Regions from separate parts of the Actinoplanes sp. NPDC048988 genome, predicted to be linked through region 1. Evidence: riboswitches for the same ligand, from Rfam matches in the RefSeq annotation. Region 1 holds a riboswitch; each other region holds the start of a gene.
What was found. A riboswitch is a leader RNA that binds a small molecule or an ion and turns the genes downstream of it on or off. The one in region 1 is predicted to bind cyclic di-AMP.
Positions count from the first base shown of each region.

Region 1 (2,192 bases):
GGGATGCTCACCGCTGTTCTGCTCGCGGAAGCAGGCGACATAACGGGTGAAGCCGTCCGCTTGCGCTTGCTTGAGGGCATTGAGCGTCCGAGGACTCAGGCACCCGCTCGTGGTGGGATCAGGCTCGGAGCAGCTCTCGGAGGGCAGCGAGCCGTCGGAGTCGCGCGGCGCCGCGCCCGCCTTCTGCTTGCTGGAGGAGCTGACGGCCTTGTCGCCGGCCTGCGGCGCGTCCTGACCGGTCTTGTCGTTCCCGCCGGTGTTGGCGGCCTTCAGAGCGGCCTCGGCCTGCACCTTGCGCTTGGCCATGAGCGCGACCTGCTTCTGCTCGTTGCGCACCTCGGTGTCGATGGCGACCTTGGCGGCCTGCTGGGCGTCGCGGGTGTTCTTGAGCGCCGCCACCGCCGTGTTCTCCTTGACCGCGATCGTCTCGAGCGTCTCGGCCCGGTCGAGGAAGCCCTCGGACGAGCCACCCGACAGCAGCGCGCTCATCGGGCCGAGGCGCCCGGTGCGGTACGACTGCTGGATGAGCTCGTCCAGTGCCGCCTGCCGCGGGGCGAGCTGCTTGTCGAGCTCCTTGAGCTTGGCCGCCAGTTCGGTCTGGCGCTTGCGCGAGCGGTCCAGCGCCTCCTTGGCCTCGACGAACCCCTTGGAGGCGGCCTCGAGCTGCTGGATGAGGGTCTTGGGGGCGCCCTCGCCGTCGTCGCCCGTGTCGCCCGGCGCGGCCGACGCCGGGCCGGCCACCGCTAACGCGAGACCAAAGATCGCGACGAGCATCGCCATGGTGGCTGCCAGTCGTCGCCGGACAGTCTTCTGCCGCACACCTGTTCCTTCCGTCGGCCGCCGACCGAGTTAGCTGACGGGTTCGGGACGGAAGTTGATCCCTACCGCTGGCGCGGATTCACCCCGGAAAGATTGGTTCCCCGGCTCGTCCGGAAACGATTAGGCGGCGATCCCCGGGGGGTGGGGACCGGCACCGACCATACCGAAGACATCGAACGATCGACAGTTATCGCACGCGAAGCAATTGAATGGCGACGCACAGTAGCCACTATTACTGAATGTCACAGGTGGACTACGCGAATAACGTTTTGCCAGGCCTGAAGCCTCTCTTGTTCTCGGGTAAACTGACCGCCGGTCCGCCTAACCAGGCACCGCCCCCGAGGTGCCGGCGGCCACCGCCCAATCGCCGTGAGGCGAGCCGGGGAACCAGGTCAGTCATGGGGTGCATCCGCGTCAGCGGTAGGGATCGCTTCCGTCCCGAACCCGTCAGCTAACCCGGTCGGCGGTTAACCGGAAGGAACCTGCATGACCGTACGACCCCGCCGGTGGCTGATGCTTGCCCTGGCGCCGATCGTTTCTGTCGCTTTCCTGGCGTCACCCATATCTCCGGCCTACGCCGAGCCCGGCGACGGCACGTCAGCGGCGCCGGACGAGTCGGCCGGCAAACAGAACCTGACTCTCGACGAGCTGATCGAGTCCTCGAACCGCCGATTCGTCCAGGCCAAGGGCGCCGTGGCGAAGTCGACGGCCGCGCAGAAGACTCTCGCCGCCAAGATCAAGACGGCTGAGGCCCGCCGCAACGCGCTGATTCCCGAGGTCAACGCGATCGCCAACCAGCAGTACCGGTTCGGCCAGCTCAACGCGGCCAGCTTCCTGCTGAGCAGCAAGGGCTCGGACGACTTCCTGGCCCGGGCCATGTCGCTCGAGGAGATCAACACCGAGCACGACCGGAAGCTCGGCGAGTTGAACAAGGCGATCGACGAGGTCACGAAGTCCAAGGTGGCACTGGACGCCGAGGTCAAGAAGCAGCAGACCAACCTCGTCGCGATGAAGAAGCAGAAGGAGGCGGCCAGCCAGGCCCTCAACCTGGTCGGCGGCGAAGGCCTCACGCAGGGCCACGTCCTCGCCGAGTCGCCGAAGGCCAAACCCGCGCCGCGCAATTCCGAAGGCGGCTTCTCGCCCGAGTCGTGCACCGTGAAAGATCCGACGACCAGCGGATGCATCACCGCCCGTACATTGAATATGTACAAAGAGACGAAGAAGGCGGGCTTCAACAGGTTCGTGGGCTGTCACCGCGACGGTGGGCCGTTCGAGCACCCGAAGGGCCGGGCCTGCGACTGGTCGTTGCAGAACAGCGGCTTCTCGGTCGCGCACAACGCGGACATGAAGGAGTACGGGAACAACCTGATGGC
Region 1 is NZ_JBICTW010000018.1:141,913-144,104, forward strand. Features, by position in the region: gene ACGFJ7_RS38590 (hypothetical protein) at 1-819, opposite strand, end outside; cyclic di-AMP (ydaO/yuaA leader) riboswitch at 823-956, opposite strand; cyclic di-AMP (ydaO/yuaA leader) riboswitch at 1,167-1,302, shown strand; gene ACGFJ7_RS38595 (hypothetical protein) at 1,306-2,192, shown strand, end outside.

Region 2 (2,192 bases), on a different contig from region 1:
AAGCGGGGGGCCGCACGGGACCGCGGAGCGGCGCGGAAGTCCGGAGCGGCGCGGAAACCCGAAGCGGCACGGAAACCCGAAGCGGCACGGGACCGATGGGCGGCACGGAGGCGCTGGACGACACGGGCGAGACAGGCGCGGGGTGGCGGGGCCGAGGCGGGGCGAGGAGGTCGCCACGAGGCCCAGGCGGTGCTGGTGAAGGCGGCGAAGGGGGTCGGTGCCTCATCGCGGGAGTACGGGAGGGCGGCTCAGGTGGGCGGGATTGTCAGGGGCCGGAGGGGAGCGACTTCGGATCCGCCCTGGGTGGAGGGCCGCGGAGCGGCCTGCGTGAGGGAACGCACCGGCCGGAACTGGGGCAGAGGGCGTGAGGGCAGGCCTGGGCCGTCCCTGCGGCGGGGGCTCTTCGTCAGTTCCGTATCTCTGAAGGAAGCGCGGGAGAACCGCCCGGAATGCGCCCGGGAAACGACAGAGGGGCGCGACCGAAACCGGTCGCGCCCCGCTGAGGGACTGTCGTGTGCCGTCAGACGAGGCGGCGCACCACGTAGTTCGTGCTGAACATCTTGCGCTTCGAGACGCGGGCGCCGGTGTGCGGCGAGTCGTACATGTAGCCGTTGCCGGCGTAGATGGCCGCGTGGTAGCCGTAGGAGCCGTTACGGAAGACGATCAGGTCGCCCGCCTTCTTGGCGCCCTTCGAGACCGAGCGGCCGACCGCCTGCTGCGAGTTGGCCTTGTGGGCCAGGTTCTTGCCGGCGGCCTTCTTGTACACGTACTTCGTGAAGCCCGAGCAGTCGAAACGGCTCGGACCGGAGGCGCCGAACTTGTACAGCGCGCCGGTGTGGGCCTGGGCCTCGGCGAGGATCTTGGCGCCGCTGGCGACGACCTTGATCGACTGACGGCCGCCGACCTGCGGGGCGAACGTCGAGGTGCCCAGGTAGACCATGCGGAGCGTGCCGGTGACCTTGGGCTGGGCCCACAGGGCGACCGAGCCGTTCTTGTTCACCTTGCCGGCGGCCCAGTTCTGCCACTTGCCGTTGCGGAGCGCCTGAAGGCGGACCGTTCCGGAGGTGACGGCCTTGCCGTTCGTGGGGTTGATGTAGCGGGCGGTCACCTTGACCTTGGCGCCCCACGCGAGCGTTCGCGTGCTGACGCTGGTGCGGACCATGGGCTTGACCTTCGCCGCGGCCTTCGCGGTGGCGACCTGCGCCACGACGGGGGCGGGGGTTGCGGCGTGCGCGGCCGGCGTGGAGACCAGCTGGCCGGCGCAGAGGCAGAGACCCAGAGACAGCGCGAGTTTGCCGGCACCGGCGGACATGCGGCGGCCACGGCTCGAACTGTGTTCGTGCACGGTAGAGATATCCCTCCGGCACGCCTGCGAGGTTAGCTGTCGGGTTCGGGCGGGAAGGCTTGCCCGGCCGCTGGGAGGCGGCTTCACCCCAAGGTCTCTCCGTGGCCGCCACCGGAGCGGGTGGCGCGGAGGAGACCGCTATTTGGGTCCCCCGTCCCTGCCCCCGTATGCCTTTGTGGTCGTACATGGTGCTCGTGGTCGCGCTGCCTGGCCCGGGGCAGGGCTCGGCGTGAACCGGGCGGCGCAAGCTTCCAGCGGGTTGCTGTCGGCCCAACCTTGGTACCCGAGATTCGGCCCGAGCGGCAGAATCGGTTCAGTAACCGAGAGTAGTTGGCACATGAAGGGCTGTCCGATTTGTGACCAGCCCATAACTTTTGCCAGCACCGCTCGTGATCAGCCAAATACAGTTCGTCGAAGGTTACGGGTGAATCAGAACACATAATTGCTCGTCACCGGCCGGGTGACGGCCACCCGATATTCACTCTTCCGCCGTCGTAATCGTCCCTACCGGGCGAAACCCGCTCCCCCGAACAGCCGGCAGCGTCGACAACTCGACGTGACATCGCGTTCCGGTACCCTCGTCGCCGTGACGGACGGGAAGATGCCCCTGCGCGCCAAGGTCGCGACCTCCGTGTCGAAGACCGCGGCGGCGCTCTCCAGGGCCGCGGGACGCGGCGACGGCTCGGTCATCGGCGGCTGGATCGGTCTGAAGATCGATCCTGAGCTGCTGAGCCACTTGGCGACCGGACGCGCGATCGCGCTCGTCTCCGGTACCAACGGCAAGACCACGACGACCAGGCTGGCGGCGGCCGCGCTCGGCGTCCTGGGGCCGGTCGCCACCAACTCC
Region 2 is NZ_JBICTW010000008.1:18,368-20,559, reverse strand. Features, by position in the region: gene ACGFJ7_RS24690 (NlpC/P60 family protein) at 521-1,312, opposite strand; cyclic di-AMP (ydaO/yuaA leader) riboswitch at 1,352-1,537, opposite strand; gene ACGFJ7_RS24685 (MurT ligase domain-containing protein) at 1,947-2,192, shown strand, end outside.
Region 2: linked by a shared signal. The riboswitch ahead of ACGFJ7_RS24690 (NlpC/P60 family protein) and the one ahead of ACGFJ7_RS38595 (hypothetical protein) in region 1 are both predicted to bind cyclic di-AMP.

Region 3 (2,192 bases), on a different contig from region 1:
CCGGCGACCCGCTGGCCGGTGGCGGAGAGCCGCGGGTCCGGGTCGCCGGTGACGAGGGCGCGCTGCTGGCGACGCTGCGCCGGACGCTGCTCGACGAGCATGTGACGCCGCTGCTCGACACCGTTGCCGACGCGACCCGGGTCAGCCGGCGCCTGCTGCTGGGGTCACTCTCGGCGGGGGTCGCGCACGCGGCTCAGCGGGCCGCCGCGGTGGCCGGGGTGCCGCCGGGGGAGACGACGGGCCGGGTGCTGCGGACGCTGGGGGTGGCGGGGCTGGTCGAGTGGAACGCCGAGCGGGTCCGTCGCCGCACGTGCTGCCTGGCATTCACGATTCCGCATCAGCGGCTCTGCGCGGACTGTTCGATCCAGCGGCGCTGAACCGAACATGGGAGCGCTCCCGTATGGGTACCAGGGAGGCATGCTCATGGCGTTGTTGTTGGATCTCGCGAACATCCTCGGTGGATTGCTGCTGGCCGCGGCCCTGCTGCGGCAGATTCCCCGGGTGGGCGGTGGGGTGGGCGGGTTCGCCGACAAGGTGGCGTGCTGGGGCTGGGTGGTCGGCGTCGTCGCCCTGGTGGCCGGCGGCTACTACCTGCTTGTGCACCTGTTCGACGGGCCGCACGTCTTCCACTTCGAGGTGGTCGGTATCGCCGTCGGCGTCGCGCTGCTCTGGGACCGCCTGACCGGTCGCAAACCGGTCGAACCGGGCGCCGCGCCGTTCGGCCGGGGACTGCTGCTGACGATCTTCGGTCTCGTCGCCATTGTCGTCGGGCTGCAGGGCCTGGTAACGCCGGACTGATCGTGCCTGGTCGCGGCCTTGATCGTGGTGGCCCACATAACGGGACGAAATCGGGCACATTCCCGGCCTGGGCGTACTGAGAACAACGTCACGATCGCCCTTCGGGCCTTTGCCGACCGTCGCCGGGCGTGGTTACGGTCGGCCGGTCCCACGATCGTGGGCACCGCGGGCGGAACGCCGAGTCCTGCCGCCGCCCGACGGAATTCAACTCAGGCATGGAGCGGGGGACCCACACGTTCCTCGGCACGCCCAGCGCGTGCCTCGGGGTGAAGCCGCCACGTGCGGCCGGGCACCTCAGCCCGAACCCGACAGCTCACCTCGTAGGCGTGGAGGTTGTTCTTCCATGGCACAGACCCGTAAGCACACCATCGCCCTCGGCCTGACCACCGCCGGCGTGGCCGGAGCGTTCGCCCTGTTCGGTGCGGCCCAGCCGGCTCAGGCCGCGGGCAGCGTCAACTGGGACGCCGTCGCCCAGTGCGAGTCCGGCGGCAACTGGAGCATCAACACCGGCAACGGCTACCACGGTGGCCTGCAGTTCACCAAGAGCACCTGGAAGGCCTACGGCGGCGGCAAGTACGCCAGCACCGCCGACAAGGCGAGCCGCAGCGAGCAGATCCGGATCGCCGAGAAGGTCCTCGACGGTCAGGGCATCGGCGCCTGGCCTGTCTGCGGCAAGAAGGCCGGCTCGTCCAAGAGCTACAAGGGCCACAACACCAGCGGCGCTTCGGAGACGAAGAAGTCGTCGGTGAAGAAGAAGTCGACGAGCACGCACAGCAGCCACAGCACCCACAGCACGCACAAGAAGTCGACCTCGACGACCCACAAGTCGAGCGCGAAGACGACGTCGACCCACAAGTCGACGACCCGGACCAGCGGTGACTTCTACGTGGTCCGCGCCGGCGACACCCTGGCCAAGATCGCCAACCGCTACCAGATCGAGGGTGGCTGGGAGCGGCTCGCCGAGCTCAACAAGAGCATCATCGACGACCCGAACCTGATCTTCCCGGGTCAGCGCATCGCGATCTGAGCGATCTCCCCGAAAGTGACCCGGCGGCTCGCCCGGACCTCGGTGTTCCCCCGCACCGGGGCCGGGGCCGCCGCCAGCACCGCGGCCGCCTGCGATTCCTCGCGCAGGCTGCTCGCGGCGCGCCGGGCCAGCGAGGTGTCGTGCCAGGCCGTGGCCTCGGCCTCGACGGCCAGGTCGTAGCACTGGCGCAGCCACGCGGCCGAGGCCCGCGCGATCACCAGTTCCTGGTCGACCGGGTGCAGCCGCGCGTCCCAGCCGTTGCGCCCGGCGATCGCGTCACCCAGCGCCGAAGCCGGGAGCTCGCCGCGGCCGACCGCCGCCGAGACGGCCTGGTGCAGGAAGCGCTCCCGCGCCGCGTACTCCTCGC
Region 3 is NZ_JBICTW010000005.1:142,936-145,127, reverse strand. Features, by position in the region: gene ACGFJ7_RS18580 ((2Fe-2S)-binding protein) at 1-377, shown strand, start outside; gene ACGFJ7_RS18575 (hypothetical protein) at 424-798, shown strand; cyclic di-AMP (ydaO/yuaA leader) riboswitch at 984-1,139, shown strand; gene ACGFJ7_RS18570 (transglycosylase family protein) at 1,142-1,825, shown strand; gene ACGFJ7_RS18565 (hypothetical protein) at 1,807-2,192, opposite strand, start outside.
Region 3: linked by a shared signal. The riboswitch ahead of ACGFJ7_RS18570 (transglycosylase family protein) and the one ahead of ACGFJ7_RS38595 (hypothetical protein) in region 1 are both predicted to bind cyclic di-AMP.

Region 4 (2,192 bases), on a different contig from region 1:
CCATGGCCAGTGACGGCCCGACGGTCGGCACGGTGACGTCGGTGACCGTGGTGGTGTAGTTACGGGTGTCCGGGTCGAAGCCGCGATCGCCGTTCTGCGACAGGCTCATGGTGATCAGGGACTGCGGGAACCGGGGCAGCAGCGCGTTGGTCTCCTGGGACGTGCTCACGGCCGCGCCGTCGCTCGCGGTGGCCGTCCAGGTGTAGGTCTGGCCCCACTTGAGCGCCCCGGCCGGCACGGTCCAACTGCGTGACGACCGGGTGCCGGACTGGGCCACGGCCGTGCCGGCCGCGTTCGTGACGGTGAACGCGTACGTGGTGGCGTTCGGGCCACCGTCGGGATCGTTGCCGGTGACCATCAGCTCCGGCGTCAGGGTGGGCACGGTGGCACCGGTGCCGGGGTACTGGGCGTCGATCTGCGGCGCGACGTTGCCGGCGGCGGCGAGCGCGGCGGCGGCCCCGCGGGCGACGATCTTCGGGCTGGTGGACTTCTCGACCTGCCGTTGCGGCCGGCTGGCGGGCGGCAGAGCGCCGACGCCCTTGCCGGGTTTACGCCCCGCTCCCCCGTCGGCCCGGGTGTCGGCGGCGGAGGCCGGCCCGGCCCGCAGCGGCCCCCCGTCGAGCTGCCGCGGGACGGGTTTGGCGGCCACCGTCGGCGGGGATTGGAAGTACGCCTTCAGCGATCCCAGCATCGAGACGACGGACGGCCCGCGTTCCAGCTCGCCGGCCAGGTGGAGCGGGACCGCCCCACTGATGGTCAGCGACATCGACGCGAACAAGCCCAGAATTCGTCGTCCGGCGGCCATGGCACTCCGTCCCCGATCGTCATGGCCGCGTTCTGCGCGCCGTGCACAGTGGAGCCGCTTGATCGACTGCCCGGCTAGTGTTCGGGCCGGGCCCGTACTGTTCGGAACGATCTCGAACAGGCCGAACGACCAGCGCCGTCGGCCAAAAAATCATGTGCGCTATTTCACCGAGTCGGATAAGCGCACCGTAGTCAGACAGCTACAATCCGTTTCCGAAACTCCGATGGAACCGGCGAAAGGGGGCGGCGCTCAGCATGCCAACTACTGAGGGTCATTCCGCCTTCGTCACGGGAACGGCAGATCGGGGTGTAGCAAGGTGAGGCCGGCCGCACCCATTGGCCGACTCGCGTCGATCCGGCTCACGCCGAGCCCTGCCCGGGCCGATCGCCGCGACCATGAGCGTTCAGAACACCATGAAGGCATCCGGGGCAGGGACGGGGGAACCACCATCGGCTCACGTACGCAGTGGGCCTTGGGGTGAAGCCGCTCCGCGCGGCCGGGCAACCTTCCCGCCCGAACCCGACAGCTAACCTCGCAGGCGTGCCGGAAGGATCTCCCTACCGTGCACGAACAACGTTCGAGCCGGCGCCGCATGGCCGCCGGCACCATCGCCCTGTCGCTGAGCCTGGGCGCCGGGCAACTGGTCGCCGCCTCCAGCGCCACGGCGGCACCGATCTCCACCGCACAGCTCGCGGCCGTGGCCGCGGCGAAGAAACAGGTCTCGATCCGCACCGCGATCAGCGCCCGCACCATCGCCATGGGCCGGTCGACGAGGATCACGGTCTCCTACCGGAACCCCGCCAACGGCGCCGCGGTCAACTCCGGCACGGTGCGGCTCCAGGCGTACCGCAACGGCAAGTGGGTCACCTGGTTCGCGAAGAAGCTCACCAGTAAGGGCACCGTCGCCTTCACCCCCGCGCCGAAGGTCACCGGCTACTTCCGCACCGTCTACAGCGGCAACAGCGCCTTCGCCGCACGCACCGGCGGAAAACTCAAGGTGACCGTCGTCCGCGTCTCCTCGGGCCGGAGCGCGAAGATCCTGGCCGAGGCGAAGAGGCACGTCGGCAAGCTTTACCTGTACGGCGCGGCCGGCCCCAACCGGTTCGACTGCTCCGGCTACACGATGTACGTCTACCGCAAGTCGGTCGGCGTCAAGCTGCCGCACAAGGCCAACTCCCAGCAGCGGTACGGCCGGGCGATCAGCAAGGGCGCCAAGCAGCCCGGTGACCTGCTCATCTCGCGCCGAGGCTCGTACGGCTACCACGCCGCCGTCTACGCCGGAAACGGGTACATGTACGACTCGCCCCACACCGGCGCCCGGATCAGCAAGCGCAAGATCTTCAACGCCAACTACGTGGTCCGCCGCCTGGCCTGACCGCCACTCCCG
Region 4 is NZ_JBICTW010000010.1:183,727-185,918, reverse strand. Features, by position in the region: gene ACGFJ7_RS28535 (LamG-like jellyroll fold domain-containing protein) at 1-805, opposite strand, end outside; cyclic di-AMP (ydaO/yuaA leader) riboswitch at 1,214-1,360, shown strand; gene ACGFJ7_RS28530 (NlpC/P60 family protein) at 1,368-2,180, shown strand.
Region 4: linked by a shared signal. The riboswitch ahead of ACGFJ7_RS28530 (NlpC/P60 family protein) and the one ahead of ACGFJ7_RS38595 (hypothetical protein) in region 1 are both predicted to bind cyclic di-AMP.